2 linked regions of the Thalassobaculum sp. OXR-137 genome follow. The protein of the gene in region 1 interacts with the protein of each later gene in a pairwise test. Links are inferred from orthologs where the notes say so. Each region holds a gene or a part of one and is shown in the gene's direction. Other genes may lie near its edges.

What was found.
Region 2: the proteins of T8K17_RS17140 (region 1) and rlmB interact in binary tests that used the Escherichia coli proteins (3 or more experiments, as listed by UniProt). The link is inferred for Thalassobaculum sp. OXR-137 from one-to-one orthologs.

What each region holds. Positions count from the first base shown.
Region 1 is NZ_CP139715.1:3,701,335-3,709,946, forward strand. The notes cover bases 2,392-5,290. They hold T8K17_RS17140 (NAD(P)H-hydrate dehydratase), read left to right. Parts: upstream 2,392-3,115; coding sequence 3,116-4,465; downstream 4,466-5,290. Other genes in these bases: T8K17_RS17130 (aminotransferase), read left to right, coding at 2,392-2,839; T8K17_RS17145 (cyclic nucleotide-binding domain-containing protein), read right to left, coding at 4,436-4,867; T8K17_RS17150 (cyclic nucleotide-binding domain-containing protein), read right to left, coding at 4,990-5,290. In the rest of the region: T8K17_RS17115 (dienelactone hydrolase family protein), read left to right, coding at 1-187; T8K17_RS17120 (hypothetical protein), read right to left, coding at 292-492; T8K17_RS17125 (LysR family transcriptional regulator), read left to right, coding at 674-1,567; more of T8K17_RS17130, read left to right, coding at 1,655-2,391; more of T8K17_RS17150, read right to left, coding at 5,291-5,382; T8K17_RS17155 (gluconokinase), read right to left, coding at 5,466-5,987; gndA (NADP-dependent phosphogluconate dehydrogenase), read right to left, coding at 5,984-7,375; T8K17_RS17165 (FAD-binding oxidoreductase), read right to left, coding at 7,384-8,612. UniProt on the Escherichia coli protein: Bifunctional enzyme that catalyzes the epimerization of the S- and R-forms of NAD(P)HX and the dehydration of the S-form of NAD(P)HX at the expense of ADP, which is converted to AMP.
Region 2 is NZ_CP139715.1:5,360,181-5,367,807, forward strand. The notes cover bases 3,350-6,094. They hold rlmB (23S rRNA (guanosine(2251)-2'-O)-methyltransferase RlmB), read left to right. Parts: upstream 3,350-4,159; coding sequence 4,160-5,029; downstream 5,030-6,094. Other genes in these bases: tuf (elongation factor Tu), read right to left, coding at 3,350-3,808; T8K17_RS24895 (hypothetical protein), read left to right, coding at 5,121-6,094. In the rest of the region: rplJ (50S ribosomal protein L10), read right to left, coding at 1-62; rplA (50S ribosomal protein L1), read right to left, coding at 363-1,070; rplK (50S ribosomal protein L11), read right to left, coding at 1,078-1,506; transcription termination/antitermination protein NusG, read right to left, coding at 1,633-2,163; preprotein translocase subunit SecE, read right to left, coding at 2,165-2,362; more of tuf, read right to left, coding at 2,618-3,349; more of T8K17_RS24895, read left to right, coding at 6,095-6,593; T8K17_RS24900 (allantoinase PuuE), read left to right, coding at 6,590-7,543. UniProt on the Escherichia coli protein: Specifically methylates the ribose of guanosine 2251 in 23S rRNA.

The sequences.
Region 1 (8,612 bases):
GGCGCCGCCGGACATGGTGGCCGAGCTGAAGCGGCTGTTCGACGCGTCAGGGGCGAAGGGGGAGCTGGAGGTGCATCCGGGCACCCATCACGGCTTCGCGTTCCCGAGCCGCTGGTGCTACGACAAGCAGGCCGGCGAACGGCATTGGGAGCGTCTCATCGCGCTCTATCGCCGGACTCTCGAATAAAACTCATGTTGCGATGCAGCATGAATTATCCAGGTGCCGAAACAAGTACGGCGCCGCCCCGGGGCGGGGGCGGCGCCGCTCTTTCGGTAGCCGTTAAGCAGGGACTAAACGGCTGCCGGATGGGCTCCGCCATGGGAGGCGGATTTGGTGTTGGTGAAGAGCGAGACGACCGGCTTGGTCAGCGCGGCGTAAGCGCTGCGGAACGCGGACTGAACCGCGAGCGCGCGCATCCGGCGACCGGCAGCGATGCCGCGCGCGATGTCTTGCTCGGTGATGGTGCGCATCTGGATCGTCTGGGTGGTCATGGCGTGTCTCCTGTCTGGGGCAACGCGGCGTGTTCCGTACCGGTGCCGTTCGTTGCTGATCACCAAGATGGTCTTCGCAACGCACAATGACAAATTCGTAATTCAAAGAAGTGAATTTAGAAAAATCAATAATGCTCCGCACCCGGATCGGGGGTGACGGGCGGGCCGAGAGGAGCTTCCGATGATCACCCTGCGCCAGGTCCGATACTTCCTCGCCGTCGCCGAGACCGAGAAGGTCTCCGCCGCCGCCACCAATCTGGGGATCTCCCAGTCGGCCATCACCCTGTCGGTGAAGGAGTTGGAGAACCAGCTCGGCGTCACCCTGTTCGAGCGCCGGGTCGGCGGCGTGGCGCTCACCCGCGAGGGGCAGAACTTCATCGCCCATGCCCGCAACATCGAGGCGGCGGTCGCCGACGCGGTCGCCGACATGCACCCGGACCGCACCGACGTGGAGGGAACGGTCAAGCTGGGGGTGACCAATGCCGGGGCCGGCTACTTCCTGGTGCCGCCGCTGGCCCGGTTCCAGCGGGCGTTCCCCAACGTGAAGGTCCAGCTTCTGGAGCGCGAGCGCGAGGAGATGGAGCGGCAGGTGCTGTCCGGCACGGTGGATATCGCGCTGCTGCTGACCTCCAACCTGTCGAACGCCCCGGACCTGGAGCATCGCGGCCTGTTCCAGAGCCCGCGCGGCGCCTGGGTGGCGACAAACCATCCGCTGGCGAGCCGCGACACGGTCAGCCGGGCCGACGTGATCGAGTACCCCTACGTGCTCTACCAGATCGACGAGGCCGACCGCTCGTCCCGCGAATACCTGGCCGCCTCCGGCCTGGAGCCCAAGGTGCTGTTCGAGACCACGTCCCTGGAGGCGCTGCGCAGCATGGTCGCCACGGGGCAGGGGGTGACGATCCTGTCAAAGATGCTGTTCCGCCCCTGGTCGCTGGATGGCGGCCGGCTGGAATGGGTCCCGATCATCGACGCGCCGCCGCCGATGGAGATTGGCCTGGTCTGGCGCAAAGGCCACGAATTCTCCGCCGCCGAGGCCCGGCTGGTGGAGTATCTGGAGGCGGCGGTGCGCTAGCGGTGCGGGGATCTCCGGGGCCCGTTGCCGCCCGCGTCCCCCGGTGCTAAACCGCGCGACCCATATTGACGCACGGGGGACCGCCCGATGAAGGCCGCCAATTCGCTCCTGTCCTCCTACGGCACCACGGTGTTCGAGGTGATGTCGCGGCTCGCCATCGAGCACAAGGCGATCAATCTCGGCCAGGGCTTCCCCGACGACCGCGGCCCGGACCCGGTGCTGGAGCAGGCCTCCAAGGCGCTGTACGACCCGCCGAACCAGTATCCGCCGATGATGGGCGTGCCCGAGCTGCGCCAGGCGGTCGCCGCCCACAACAAGCGGTTCTACGGCCTCGATGTCGACTGGCAGAAGGAGGTCATGGTCTCCACCGGCGCCACCGAGGCGCTGGCGGCCTGCTTCCTGGCGCTGATCGAGCCCGGCGACGAGGTCGTCGTCATCGAGCCGCTCTACGACTGCTATCTGCCGATGATCCGGCGGGCCGGCGGCATTCCGCGCCCGGTGCGGCTGACCCCGCCGGAATGGAAGCTCGACCTGGAGGCCCTGGAGGCGTCGTTCAGCGACCGCACCAAGATGATCGTGGTCAACGATCCGCAGAACCCGGCCTCGAAGGTCTACAGCCGCGAGGAACTGACGGCGATCGCCGATCTCTGCCAGAAGTACGACGCCTACGCCCTGTGCGACGAGGCCTACGAGCATCTGGCCTTCGACGGCCGCCCGCATATCCCGCTGATGACCCTGGACGGCATGCGCGAGCGCTGCGTGCGGATCGGCTCGGCCGGCAAGACCTTCTCGCTGACCGGCTGGAAGGTCGGCTACGTCACCGCGCCGGAGCACTTGCTGGGACCGATCTCCAAGGCGCACCAGTTCCTGGTCTTCACCACCGCGCCGAACCTGCAGCGCGCGGTCGCCTTCGGGCTGAACCAGGACGATTCGTATTTCGACGGGCTGCGCGACGAGATGGCGCGGCGCCGCGACCGGCTGACCGAGGGCCTGACCTCCATCGGCCTGGCGCCGGTGACCTGCCAGGGCACGTATTTCCTGTTCGTCGACGTCGCCGCCCATCTCTACGACGCGGAGACGGACGAGGGGTTCTGCCGCCGGCTGGTGACCGATGCCGGGGTGGCCGCCGTCCCGGTCTCCGCCTTCTATCTCGACCCGCAGAGCGCGCCGCGGAACTACATCCGTTTCTGCTTCGCCAAGCAGGACCCGGTGCTCGACGGGGCGGTGGAGAAGCTGGGAACGTATTTGAAGGAGGTCGGCCTCGGCATTTAGGTTGACGCCAGGGCGGGGCTGGAATAACAAACGCCTCCGCCGAGCCGAGATGGTTCGGCGCCCGGTGGCGGGTGTAGCTCAGGTGGTTAGAGCGCCAGATTGTGGCTCTGGAGGCCGTGGGTTCGAGTCCCATCACTCGCCCCAATTCCCTACACTGTCGGCATGACATGGCCGACAGAGACGGGTCCGACGACGCGCGATACTCTGCTCTCCTGCGAGCAGATGGGCGCCTGCGATCGGTTCACCATTGAAAAGAGAACGACCGGGTTCACCCTCATGCTCCGTGCGGGGCAGGGGGCGGCGCGCCGTATCCGCCGGGCCTTTCGGCCGGGCCGGGTGCTGGTCGCCTGCGGACCGGGCAACAACGGCGGCGACGGGTTCGTCATCGCCCATGACCTGCGCGCTCATGGCTGGGAGGTCACGGTCGCGCTGCTCGGCGCCCGCGACCGGCTGACAGGCGATGCGGCGGAAGCGGCGGCCTATTGGGACGGCCCGATCGAAATGCTGACGGCGGAGCGCGTCGAGTCGGCCGAGATCTTCGTGGACGCGCTGTTCGGCGCCGGACTGACCCGCCCGGTCGAGGGCGTGGCCGCCGAGGTGCTGGACCGGGCCGCCACGCGGTCGGCGGGCGGCGGGCTGACGGTCGTCGCCGTCGACGTGCCCAGCGGCGTGCACGGCGATACCGGCCAGGTCCTCGGCACGGCCTGTCCGGCCGACCTGACGGTCACCTTTCACTGTCTGAAACCCGGCCACCTGCTGCATCCGGGGGGCCGGCTGTGCGGCGGCATCCGGGTCGTCGATATCGGCATCGACCCGGCCGCTCCGGCGCTGACCGAGCCGGCGGCGCGGATGATCTCGCCGCGGCTTTGGGACGGGCTGCTGACCCCGGCGGGTCCGGACGATCACAAATACACTCGCGGCCACGTGCTGGTGCTGGCCGGCGCCATGCCCGGCGCGGCGCGGCTGGCCGCCCGCTCGGCCCGGCATATGGGGGCGGGGCTGGTGACGGTCTGCGCGCCCGAGGAGGCTGTCCCTCTGATCGCCGGCGATGCGCCAGGACTGATCGTGCAGGAGATCCCCTACGACCTGGAAGCCTTCGTGGCGGGCCGCAAGGTGGCGGCCATCGTCGTCGGGCCGGGTCTGGGACGGGGTGCCGATGCCAGACGGCTGGTGGAGGCTGCGATGGCCTGCGTCGTGCCGACGGTGTTGGATGCCGACGTGTTCTCGCTGTTCGCCGGCGGACGCCTGCCGCGTGGCGGGCCGGCGGTGCTGACGCCCCATGGTGGCGAGTTCTCGCGGCTCTTTGCCAAGCTGGACCCACGCCAGATCGGCCGGATCGCGGCGGTCAGTCGGGCGGCGGCCAACTGCGGCCACACGGTTCTGCTCAAAGGGCCCGACAGCACGGTGGCGGCCCCGGACGGCCGCTGCGCGATCCTCGACGGCGCGCCGGCAACCCTGGCGACCGGCGGCACCGGAGACGTGCTGGCCGGCGCAATCGGCGCGTTGCTGGCGCGCGGCCTGCCGGGCTTCGAGGCGGCCTGCGCCGGTGCCTGGTTCCACCGCGAGGCGGCCCGCTGGCTGGGCGGGACGGCGCTGCTACCCGAGGATCTCGCCGACGCCCTTTGAGGGTCGCGGCGCATGCTCGATCTGCGGCTGGCCGAAGGCGATGTCCGTGGTCTTATCCAGCTTCCGCACCACGTGTTTCAGCAGCAGCTTCGTCAGGGTATGGCTGGAGTCCATCACCGCCTCGATCTGGTCCGGCGCCACCTCCAGGGCGGTGACCGGCGAGATCGCGCGGGCGCCGCGGGTGTGCGTCGCCCCCTCGATCACGGCCAACTCGCCGACGACCTCGCCCGGACCGAGCCGGGCCAGGGACACCGTACGGGCGCCGGCAATCTGATACACCTCGACCGTCCCGTCCTCGATGAGGAACAGACTGGTGGCGGCATCTCCTTGTTCGAACAGGCATTCGTTTGGCTCGAAGTAGTACTTCGAGACGGTCAGGCCTTCGCCCTGGTTGGATCGCACCGCTGTGTTCCTAAGGTTAGAGCCCCTGGCCGGACTACGCGCTCAGCGAAGCCGGGTTCCCGGTGAGTATGCGTTTTAAATCCATCGGCTCCGCGCAGGGCTGCTCAGAACCCGAATGAGGATCAGGCCGGACGCTTCGTATGCCCGAAGGCGACGTCGTTGGTGCGGTGCAGCTTGCGGACCACGCGCTTGAGGATCATGCGGATCAGGGCGGGGCTTTCCGCCAGGCTCTGGTCGAGCTGACCGGGGTCGACCTTGAGGGCCGCCACGGGAGTTACGGCACGGACGCTGCGGGTGTGGGGTATGCCTTCGATCAATGCCAGCTCGCCGACGACATCGCCCTTACCCAGCCGGGCGACGGTGCTTACCCGCGCGCCCGAGGCGCGGAAGACCTCCACGACGCCTTCCTCGATCAGAAAGATCCCGGTCGGCGGCTCTCCTTCAGAGAACAGGGTCTCGTTGGCCTCGTAAAAGACCTTCGCGACTTTCAGCCCGCTGTCTGTCTTCGCTGCCACCGCAGCCTCCTCTCGGGTCGGGACGCGACACGGTGTCCCACTACCTCAGATGTGGTCGCGGGGGCGCCCCGCTATGCGGCATTTCAGCCGGAGGCGTCGGCACCGCCCAGTTCCGCCAGGATGTCGTCGACGCACTGTTCAGGCGGCCGGGTGACGTCCACCGTGATCGCATCCTCGTCGCCGGAGGGTGGCTCCAGGGTTGCGATCTGGGAGGTCAGCAGGCTGGTCGGCATGTAGTGGTCGACCCGCTTCTCCATCCTGGCGCGGATCAGCGCCTCGTCGCCGGCCAGCCGGACAAGCCGCACGTCGGCGCGGTCGCCGACCAGGATCGCCCGGTAACGCCGCTTCAGAGCCGAGCAGGACACGACCATGCCGGTGCCCGCTGCCCGCCAGCGGTCGATATCGGCGGCGATGGCGGCCAGCCAGGGACCGCGGTCGGCGTCGTCCAGCGGCGTACCGGCCCGCATTTTCTCTACATTGGCCGGCGGATGGTAGCTGTCCCCCTCCGCATAGCCCCAGCCCAGCCGCTCGGCCAGCAGGGTGCCGATGGTGGTCTTGCCGACCCCGGACACACCCATCATGACGACGACGATGGGGGCGCTCATGAGCCGCTCCAGTCCGCGTGGTGGTTGCCGGGTGCGTCGAGGCGCTCGAAGGTATGGGCGCCGAACTTGTCGCGCAGGCCCTGCAGGAAGTCGGCCGGCACCCGGGCGCGCACCATCCCGTCATGCCAGGACAGGGAAGAGGTGAGGGCAGGGACGGCGTAGCCGGCGCCGATGCCCGCCGCCGCCGTCCTGCGCAGACCGGGCAGGGTCTCGGCCAGCTCGGCACGCAGGGAGGGGGCGGCCAGCGGATGGGTGCCGGGTGCCAGACCGGCGAAGGCTTCGGCCAGCCGGTCGAGCAGCGGAGCGCGCAGGATACAGCCGGCCCGCCAAACCTTCGCGACCGCCACCGGGTCCACCTTCCAGCCGTCACGCGCATCGGCAGCGGCGATCAGGACGAAACCCTGGAGGAAGGAGAGCAGGGTGGCGGCGCGGAAGGCGGCCTCAAGATCGGCCGGGTCGATCTGCACCGCTTCCGGTGCCTTTGCCGCCAGTACCTGCCGCTCGTCGCGGGCGGCGGAGACGGCGCGGGCGAAGACGGCTTCGGCGATCGACGGAGCGGCCACGCCCAGGTCCAGCGCCGCAAGGGAGGCCCAGCGGCCGGTGCCCTTCTGGCCGGCGCGGTCGACCACCTTGTCCAGCAGCGGTGCGCCGTTGCTGTCGCGGGTGCGCACCACATCGGCGGCGATCTCCACCAGATACCCGCCGCCCGGGCCGCGGTTCCAGGTGGCGAAGGTCTCACCGATCCGGTCCACGTCCATCGACAGGCCATGACGCATCAGGTCGTAGGCCTCGGCCAGGGCCTGCATGACGGCGTATTCGATGCCGTTATGGACGGTCTTCACGAAATGTCCGGCGGCCCCGCCGCCAAGCCGGTCGCAGCACGGCGTGCCGTCGGCGGCCCGGGCCGCGACCGCCTGCAGGGTCGGCGCGACCCGGTCCCAGGCTGCGGCGTCGCCGCCGGCCATCAGCGCGGGCCCTCGGCGCGCGCCTTCCTCGCCGCCGGACACGCCGAGGCCGATCAGGTGGATGCCGTCCGCCGCCAGTGCCTCCTGACGCCGCGCGGTGTCGACGGCGTCGGTGTTGCCGCCGTCGACGATGACGTCTCCCGCCTCCAGATGCGGGCGCAGGGCCGCAATCACCGCGTCCACGGCGGCACCGGCGGTCACCATCAGCAGCACCGCCCGCGGACTGGCGAGCCGGCGCGCGAGATCCGCCGCGTCGTCGGCCCAGATGGTGCCGTCGGGCAGCTCGGCGCGCGCTCTGGCGGCGAGGGCGCCGTCGCGCTCCCACGCCACCAGGGGCACGGCGTGGTCGGCCAGGTTCAGCGCCAGGTTCCGGCCCATGGTGCCGAGGCCGATGATCCCCAGCGGGGCGATGTTCTGCGTCATGACCGTTCCTATCCCAGGCTCTCGCGCCAAGCGTCGCGGGCCTGATATCCCCAATAGACCATCTGGGCGTACCAGGCGCCGATCGGTCCGCCCACCGGGGTGAGGCCGAAAGGCTTGAACAGCTCCCAGCGGTCGTCGCCCTCGGCGATGGCGGAGGCGACCAGCTCGCCGCCCATGGTGGTCGTCGCCATGCCGTGGCCGCCATAGCCCTGGCTGTACCACACGCCGGGGCGCAGGCGGCCGATCTGCGGCATCTTGTGGGCGGCATAGCCCATGGTGCCGGGCCAGGCGACCTCTGCCTTCAGGTCGGAGAGCTGCGGATACACCTTCTTCAGGTCGGCCATCATGATGTCGGAGAGATGGGACGGGTTGGTCCAGCGGCTGATCCGTCCGCCCCACAGGATCCGGGTGTCGGGCAGGGGCCGGTAGTAGTCGCTGGCGAAGCGGGTGTCGCCGACCCCGTTGGGCAGGCCCATGACCTCGGTCAGGCGGTCGCCGACCGGCTCGGTCAGCACCACATAGGTGCCGATCGGCAGGGTCGCCGCCGACAGGCGCGGCACCAGTCCCTCGATATAGCCCGAGCAGCAGACGACCACCTGCTCGGCCCGGATCGTGCCGGTGGCGGTGTGGACCAGCTTCGGGTCGCGGCCGAGTTCGATCAGGGTCGCCGGCGTGTTCTCGAAGATCCGCGCGCCGGCATTGGCCGCCAGCCGCGCGTTGCCACGGGTGAAGTTCAGCGAGTGGAAGGTAAAGCCCTTGGGCCGCCACATCCCCTCGTAGTAGCGCGGGCTGCGCCAGATCGAGCGGACCTTCGCGCGGTCCCAGACCTCGATATTCGCGCCGACCAGTTCGTTCATCCAGTCGGCCTCGCGCTTCACGCCGTCCGGATCGTCGAACCAGGAACAGGTGACGCGGCCGTCGACGATCGGCGCCACGCCGCCGGCGATGGCATCGGCCCGCTTGCGCACAAGGGCGACACCCATCTCGCTCAGTTTGTAGAGCCGCAGGGCGTGTTCCTTGCCGACCCGCGAGATCAGCGCGCTCAGACCCCGTGAGAAGCCGGCGCCGACGAAGCCGCCGTTGCGCCCGGACGCGCCCCAGCCGATCCGCCGCGCCTCGACCAGCGCGACCGATTTGCCGCGCTCGGCGAGGCCCAGGGCGGTGGAGACGCCCGCCATGCCGCCGCCGACGACGCAGACCTCGACGTCCAGGTCGCCGTCCAGCGCGGGGAAGGGCG
Region 2 (7,627 bases), 1.7 Mb from region 1 along the record:
TCGGAGCCTTCGAACGTCGTGCGAAGAGAGTCGACCAACTCGGCCTTTTCGGTTCGGTTCACCTCTTATCTCCGCAATTGGAACCGATGCGCCGTCGTTCTGTTTCGAACATGGCCCGTCGGTCCGGTTGCACGAAGACGACACTTTCGTGCCGCCCCTGTTCGCCTGTCCCAGAAGTCCAACATCGCCGGCTGGGCCGGTATCCGTTGGCGCTCCCGTCTGTACGGGCGGAATTTAAGGCCCCTCCGGATCGCTCCGCCGCGGCCGCCCGTAGTCTCGGACAGGTCGGAACGGGATCTCTCCCGCCCCTCACGCCGGCCCGCGGCTGACCGCGGACCGTCGATCTCTTGAGCGCGGCCGCGTTAGGCGGCCGGCGCGGAACCCAGAGCCGCCGTGTCGATCTTGATGCCCGGACCCATGGTCGAGCTGACCGACACGCGCTTGATGTAGTGGCCCTTCGCCCCGGTCGGCTTCGCCTTCTGGATCGCATCGACGAACGCCGTGGCGTTCTCGACCAGCTGATCCTCGGAGAAGCTCGCCTTGCCGATGCCGGCATGGACGATGCCGGCCTTCTCGACGCGGAACTCGACCTGACCGGCCTTCGCGGCGGCGACGGCGTCGGCCACGTTCGGGGTCACGGTGCCCAGCTTCGGGTTCGGCATCAGGCCGCGCGGGCCCAGCACCTTACCGAGACGGCCGACGACGGCCATCATGTCCGGGGTCGCGATCACGCGGTCGAAGTCCATCCGGCCATTCTGGATCTCTTCCATCAGATCCTCGGCCCCGACCACCTCGGCACCGGCCGCACGGGCCTCGTCCGCCTTGGCGTCCTTGGCGAAGACGGCGACGCGCACGTCCTTGCCGGTGCCGTGCGGCAGCGAGACGACGCCGCGGACCATCTGGTCGGAGTGACGCGGGTCGACGCCCAGGTTCATCGAGATCTCGACGGTCTCGTCGAACTTGGCGCTGGCCTTGCCCTTGATGAGCTTGATGGCCTCGGCCATGCCGAAGAGGGCCGTCCGGTCGAGGTCGCCGTACGCGGCGCGAAGACGCTTACCTGTTTTTGCCATGATCGCCTCACTCCACCACTTCGATGCCCATGGAACGGGCGGAACCCTTGATCATCTGAACCGCACCGTCCATGTCGACGGCGTTCAGATCCGGCATCTTCTGCTCGGCGATCTCCTTGACCTGCGCCAGGGTGACCTTGCCGACCGCGCCCTTGTTCGGCGTCGGGGAGCCCTTGGCCACCTTCGACGCCTTCTTCAGGAAATAGGACACCGGCGGGGTCTTGGTGATGAAGGTGAAGGTACGGTCGCCGTAGGCGGTGATCACCACCGGCACCGGCATGCCCTTCTCCATCTTCTCGGTCGCGGCGTTGAACGCCTTGCAGAACTCCATGATGTTGAGTCCGCGTTGACCGAGAGCCGGACCCACCGGCGGAGACGGGTTCGCCGCTCCGGCCGGGATCTCCAGCTTGATATAGCCGACGATCTTCTTAGCCATCTGTTGCCTTCCTCTTTTCGGTCCGTGGTGCGATGCCGCAGGGCTTCGCGGTCATCTCCCACAGGCCGTCCACAAACGAGCCGTTCCGGCCCCGGGCATGTGTCCCGGGATCGAACCCGAACGGGCTCAGGTTTTCTCGACCTGGGTGAATTCCAGATCGACCGGCGTCGATCGTCCGAAGATCGACACCGCAACTTTCAGACGCGCCCGCTCCTCGTCGACATCCTCGACAAGGCCGTTGAACGTCGCGAACGGGCCGTCGGAGACCCGGACCTGCTCGCCGATCTCGAAGGTGATCGACGGCTTCGGCCGGTCCACGCCCTCGGAGACCTGCTTCAGCAGACGGTCCGCCTCGGCGTCGGTGATCGGGATCGGACGGCTCTTGCCGCCCACGAACCCGGCCACCTTCGGCTGCGACTTGACCAGATGCCAGCTCTCGTCCGTCAGCTCCATCCGGACCAGGATGTAGCCCGGGAAGAACTTGCGTTCGGTGGTCGCCTTCACGCCCCGGCGCATCTCGATCACTTCCTCGGTCGGAACCAGGACTTCGGTGATCAGATCCTCGAACTCGTGCTGGGCGACCTGCTCGTTGATCGACTGGGCGACCTTCTTCTCGAAGCCGGAATAGGTCTGCACCACGTACCATCGTTGCGCCATGTCAGCCTCCGAGCCCCAGTACCAGTTGCACACCCCAGGCCAGGACCTGGTCGACCACGAAGAAGAACACCGAGGCCAGCAACACCATGATGAAGACCATCAGGGTGGCCACGGCCGTCTCCTTGCGGCTCGCCCACGTGACCCGCGACACTTCCTGTCGCACCTGACGCACGAACTGGGCGGGACTCACCTTCGCCATCGCTTCTGCTCTCCGCCGCACGGTCCCGGGAAAAGCCCCGGGGTACGCTGTGGCACCAATTCCGAACACGTGAATGCGGATGGCGCCCATCGGGTTTCCCGACGGCGCCGCCCGCGAAACGTCTTTATATAGTGGCAGGAGTGGAGGGGCTCGAACCCCCAGCCCCCGGTTTTGGAGACCGGTGCTCTACCAGTTGAGCTACACTCCTAACCTTGCAAAAGCGTTACCCGCCTCCGCTTACCCGATGACCCCCGATTACTCGATGACCTTCGACACCACGCCGGCGCCGACGGTGCGGCCGCCTTCGCGGATGGCGAAGCGCAGGCCGTCATCCATGGCGATCGGCGCGATCAGCTCGACGTCCATCGCGATGTTGTCGCCCGGCATCACCATCTCGGTGCCTTCCGGCAGCGTCACCGTCCCGGTCACGTCCGTCGTGCGGAAGTAGAACTGCGGACGGTAGTTGGTGAAGAACGGCGTGTGACGGCCACCCTCTTCCTTCGTCAGGATGTACGCCTCGGCCTTGAACTTCGTGTGCGGCGTGATCGAGCCCGGCTTCGCCAGAACCTGACCGCGCTCCACGTCCTCGCGCTTGGTGCCGCGCAGCAGAACGCCAACGTTGTCGCCCGCCTCGCCCTGGTCCAGCAGCTTGCGGAACATCTCCACACCGGTGCAGGTCGTCTTCACCGTCGTCTTGATGCCGACGATCTCGATTTCCTCGCCCACCTTCACGATGCCGCGCTCGATACGGCCGGTCACCACCGTGCCGCGGCCCGAGATCGAGAACACGTCCTCGATCGGCATCAGGAACGGCAGGTTCTTCGGACGCTCCGGGGTCGGAATGTACGAGTCGACCGTCTCCATCAGCGCGAGGATCGCCTTGCGGCCGATCTCCTCGTTGCTGTCCTCGAGCGCGGCCAGAGCCGAACCCTTGGTGATCGGAATGTCGTCGCCCGGGAACTCGTAGGACGACAGAAGCTCGCGGATCTCGAGCTCGACCAGCTCCAGAAGCTCCTCGTCGTCGACCTGGTCGACCTTGTTCATGAACACGACCAGCGCCGGAACGCCGACCTGGCGCGCCAGAAGGATGTGCTCGCGCGTCTGCGGCATCGGGCCGTCGGCCGCCGACACCACCAGGATCGCGCCGTCCATCTGCGCCGCACCCGTGATCATGTTCTTCACGTAGTCGGCGTGGCCCGGGCAGTCCACATGCGCGTAGTGACGGTTCGCCGTCTCGTACTCAACGTGCGCCGTCGAGATCGTGATGCCGCGCGCCTTCTCTTCCGGCGCCTTGTCGATGGCGTCGTACGCCATGAACGTCGCACCGCCGGACTCTGCAAGCGTCTTCGTGATCGCCGCCGTCAGCGTCGTCTTGCCGTGGTCGACGTGACCGATCGTGCCGATGTTGCAGTGCGGCTTAGTCCGCGCGAATTTCTCCTTGGCCATCTCGTCGTTCCCGTCGGCTGCATCGTGGAGGCATCCAGGAGATGCCGGAAAAACTAACCCTCTTCAGAACCTTGTCGGTCGGTCGCGATCCGGTCAGCAAGTGGTGGTGGGGGTAGGATTCGAACCTACGTACGCATACGCGGGCAGATTTACAGTCTGCTGCCTTTAACCACTCGGCCACCCCACCATCGGATCGGATCGCAATCTCGCTTTCGGCAAGCCCCGTTCCTGAGGGAGTGCGAACTATGTTAATTCGCGACCGTTTGTCAACGACGAACGCGACAAAAAATGACCGCGCCGGTAATCCAGGCGGTTCGTGGTCTCCCAACCGAGGAAAACCGTAGCATAGCCATGGCGAAACGAAAATACGGCGGCCGCCCCTCCCGTGCGGCGAAATCCCCTGCCCCCGGCCGCGAGCGGTCCGGCGGCGGTCAAACACTCCCCGGCCGCGAGTCGGATCGGACGGCATTCGACCCGACTCTGCTGTTCGGCAGGCACGCGGTGGCGGCAGCACTGGCCAATCCGCGACGGCATGTCCGCGCGCTGATGTGCAGCGTGGAAGCGGCGGCCGATCTCGCCGAGACCCTGGCCGCCCTGCCCGAGGCCCGGTGCGGGGCCCTGCCCGACCCCAGGACCGTCACGGCGGAGGAGATCGCCACCCTGGTCGGCGAGGGCGCGGTGCATCAGGGCCTGATCGCCCGGGTCGACCCGCTGCCGGACACCGCCCTGGAGGACGTGCTCGACGCCGCCGGGCCCCAAAGCCTGCTGATGGTGCTCGACCAGGTGACCGATCCGCACAATCTCGGCGCCGTGCTGCGCTCCGCCGCGGCCTTCGGGGCCGATGCGGTCGTCGTCCAGGACCGGCACACCCCGCAGATCACTGCCGTGGTGGCCAAGACCGCGTCCGGCGCGCTCGACGTCACCCCGCTGGTGCGGGTGATCAACCTCGCCCGCGCCCTGCGCACCATCCAGGAGGCCGGGTTCTGGTGCGTCGGCCTCGCCGAGGAGGGGCCGGTCGCGCTCGACAGTCTCGACCTGTCCGGCCGGGCCGCGCTGGTGATGGGGGCGGAGGGCGACGGCCTGCGCCGCCTGACCCGCGAGACCTGCGACCAACTCGTCCACCTGCCGACCAAGGCGCCGATCCGCTCGCTCAACGTGTCGGCGGCGGCGGCGATCGCCCTGCATCACGCCGCGGTCGCCCCCGGCAGAAAGGCAGGTTAACCTTTAACCAAGATTTTTAGGCCATACTCCGACAGCTTTTCCGCGCGGCGGACCGAGCAAGCAGACCGGATATGCAGGAGTCCCAGTAATCATGGTGTTCACGCCGCGCGAGGACATCGAGGTCGCGAAATCAGCGATCTGCGAAGAAGCCGCAGACCTGTTCACTCCCGACGCTCGCGAAACCATCACCCGGGCCTGCGCCGCCTATCTCGGCCCCCGTAAGCTGACGGCGATCGAGATCCTGTACTCCCCGCGGCATCAGACCGATCTGATGAACAGCGGGACCAGCGCCATGCAGGCGGTCCAGAAGGCGGCGAGCTGGCAGGTCCGCGGCATGAGCGTGCCGGTAAGCGAGCGGATCCGCCGGCTGTGGGACATCATCGACCAGGCCAAGGCGGCCATGGCCGAGGAGGTCGAGGCCCTCGACCCGGCCCCGATGACGCCGGAGACCGCCGGCGCGTTGTTCGCCCGGCGGGGCGACGAGAGCAGCCCCGCCCATACCTTCCGCATCCTGTGCTCGGTTGCCGCCGGGCTGGCGGACAAGAAGGGCTGGGCCGACAAGCTCGACACCCTGCTGAAGATCGCCGCCAGCGCCGACACGCCGGAGGCGCTGGCCTGCATCGACCGGTTCCTGGGCGAGCTGCTGCGGCCGGTGGAGGTGCTCCCGGAGGTCATCGGCGATCTGCCGACCGCCGGCGAGGCGGTGGCCAGCCTGCTGGCCCTGCTGAACGGGACCGCCCGGCCGACCGACGCGCCGCCCAAGGCGGTCCTGTCGGTGCCGTTCTACAAGCTGATGACCCGCGCCCCGATGCCCGATTCCCGGGCGGCCCTGGCCGCGCATATCGTCCGTCTGGTCTCCGGCCCCGACAAGATGACGGCCAAGACCCTCGCCGAGGAGATCCAGGCGGTGGTCGAGCTGCGCGACACCCTCGTCTTCGAGGGCGCGCTGATCGGCGGCGAGGTGACCCAGGAGGCGCTGGAACGCCGGCTGGGCCGGGCCCTCTCCGACCAGACCATCGACATGCTGATGCAGGGAACGCGCTGCGTCGGCGAGCGGGTGATGCGGGCCGTGGCCCTGCACAGCAAGGTGTTCGGCGAGACCGCGCGGGAGTACCTGGAACAGTACGTCGCCGACCTGATGGGCCAGCCGCAGCTCGAGGCCAAGCTGGTGGCGGAAGGCCTGTCGCTTCGGCAGCAGATCATGGCGCTGGGCGCGCTGTACCGGGCGCTGAAGGGCTCCCAGCTCGGCGACCGGGCGAAGGGCCGCATGACCCGCCAGGTCGAACAGGCGCAGACCGCCCTGCTCGACAGCTCGCGGCTGCTGGAGAAGCTGAACGACGGCAGCGGCTCGGCGGCCGAACGGCTGATGCGGGTGGTCGACCTGTGCCGCGAAGGCGCTTTCACCGAGGGCGAGAACGCCGACCGCGCCCGGGCCGCCGCGCAGCAGCTCATGAAGCGGCCGGATTTCCTCGCCAGCTATCTGGACGGGGCGGAGCAAAAGGGCGAACGTGCCACCCGGCTGCGCGACCTGCAGCGCAAACTGGCCGAAGCGAGGATCGTTTGAGCGCTCCTGACCGGAACGGACCCGACCGGGACGACCCGAATTTCCAGCCGCATCTGGACCGCGACATGGTCGGCTACGGCCGCACCCCGCCCCATGCCAACTGGCCCGGCGGCGCGCGGCTGGCGATCAATTTCGTCATGAACTACGAGGAGGGGTCGGAATACTCGATCCCCGAGGGCGACGGCTTCTCCGAGGGGAGCCTGACCGACTCGCCGGACAGCCCGAACGGTCCCGGCTCGCGCGACCTGGCCGCGGAGTCGATGTTCGAATACGGCACCCGCGTCGGCTTCTGGCGGCTGCACCGGCTGTTCACCGAGCGCAACCTGCCGCTGACGGTCAACGCCTGCGCCCTGGCGCTGGAGCGCAACGACGAGGCGGCGGCCGCGATCCGCGAGAGCGGCTGGGACATCTGCTGCCACGGCTGGCGCTGGGTGAACCATTTCCAGCTCAGCGAGGACGAGGAGCGCGCCCACATCGCCCGCGCGGTGGAGAGCCTGGAGCGCACCACCGGGGCCAGGCCGGCCGGCTGGTACTGCCGCCACGGTCCGAGCGTGCACACCCGCCGCCTGGTCGTCGAGCACGGCGGCTTCCTCTACGACAGCGACAGCTATGCCGACGAGCTGCCCTACTGGACCGAGGTGTCCGGCCGGCCGCATCTGGTGGTGCCCTATTCGCTGACCACCAACGACAGCAAGTTCGCCCGCAACCATTTCCCCACCGGCGACGACTACTTCACCTTCGTGAAGGACGCGATCGACATGCTGTGGGAGGAAGGGGCGAACAGCCCGCGGATGATGTCCTGCGGCTTGCACCTGCGCCTGATCGGCCACCCCTCGCGGGCGGCGGGTCTGGCCAGGCTGCTGGACTACGTGCAGGAGAAGGGCGGCATTTGGGTCACCGGCCGCCAGGCCATCGCCGAGCACTGGGTGCGCGAACATCCGCATCCATGACGCTGCCACGCGACGCTTGACGTCAGGCTCGGAACTGCGCAGAAACGCAGGCGTGCCGGCATAGCTCAGCTGGTAGAGCACCTG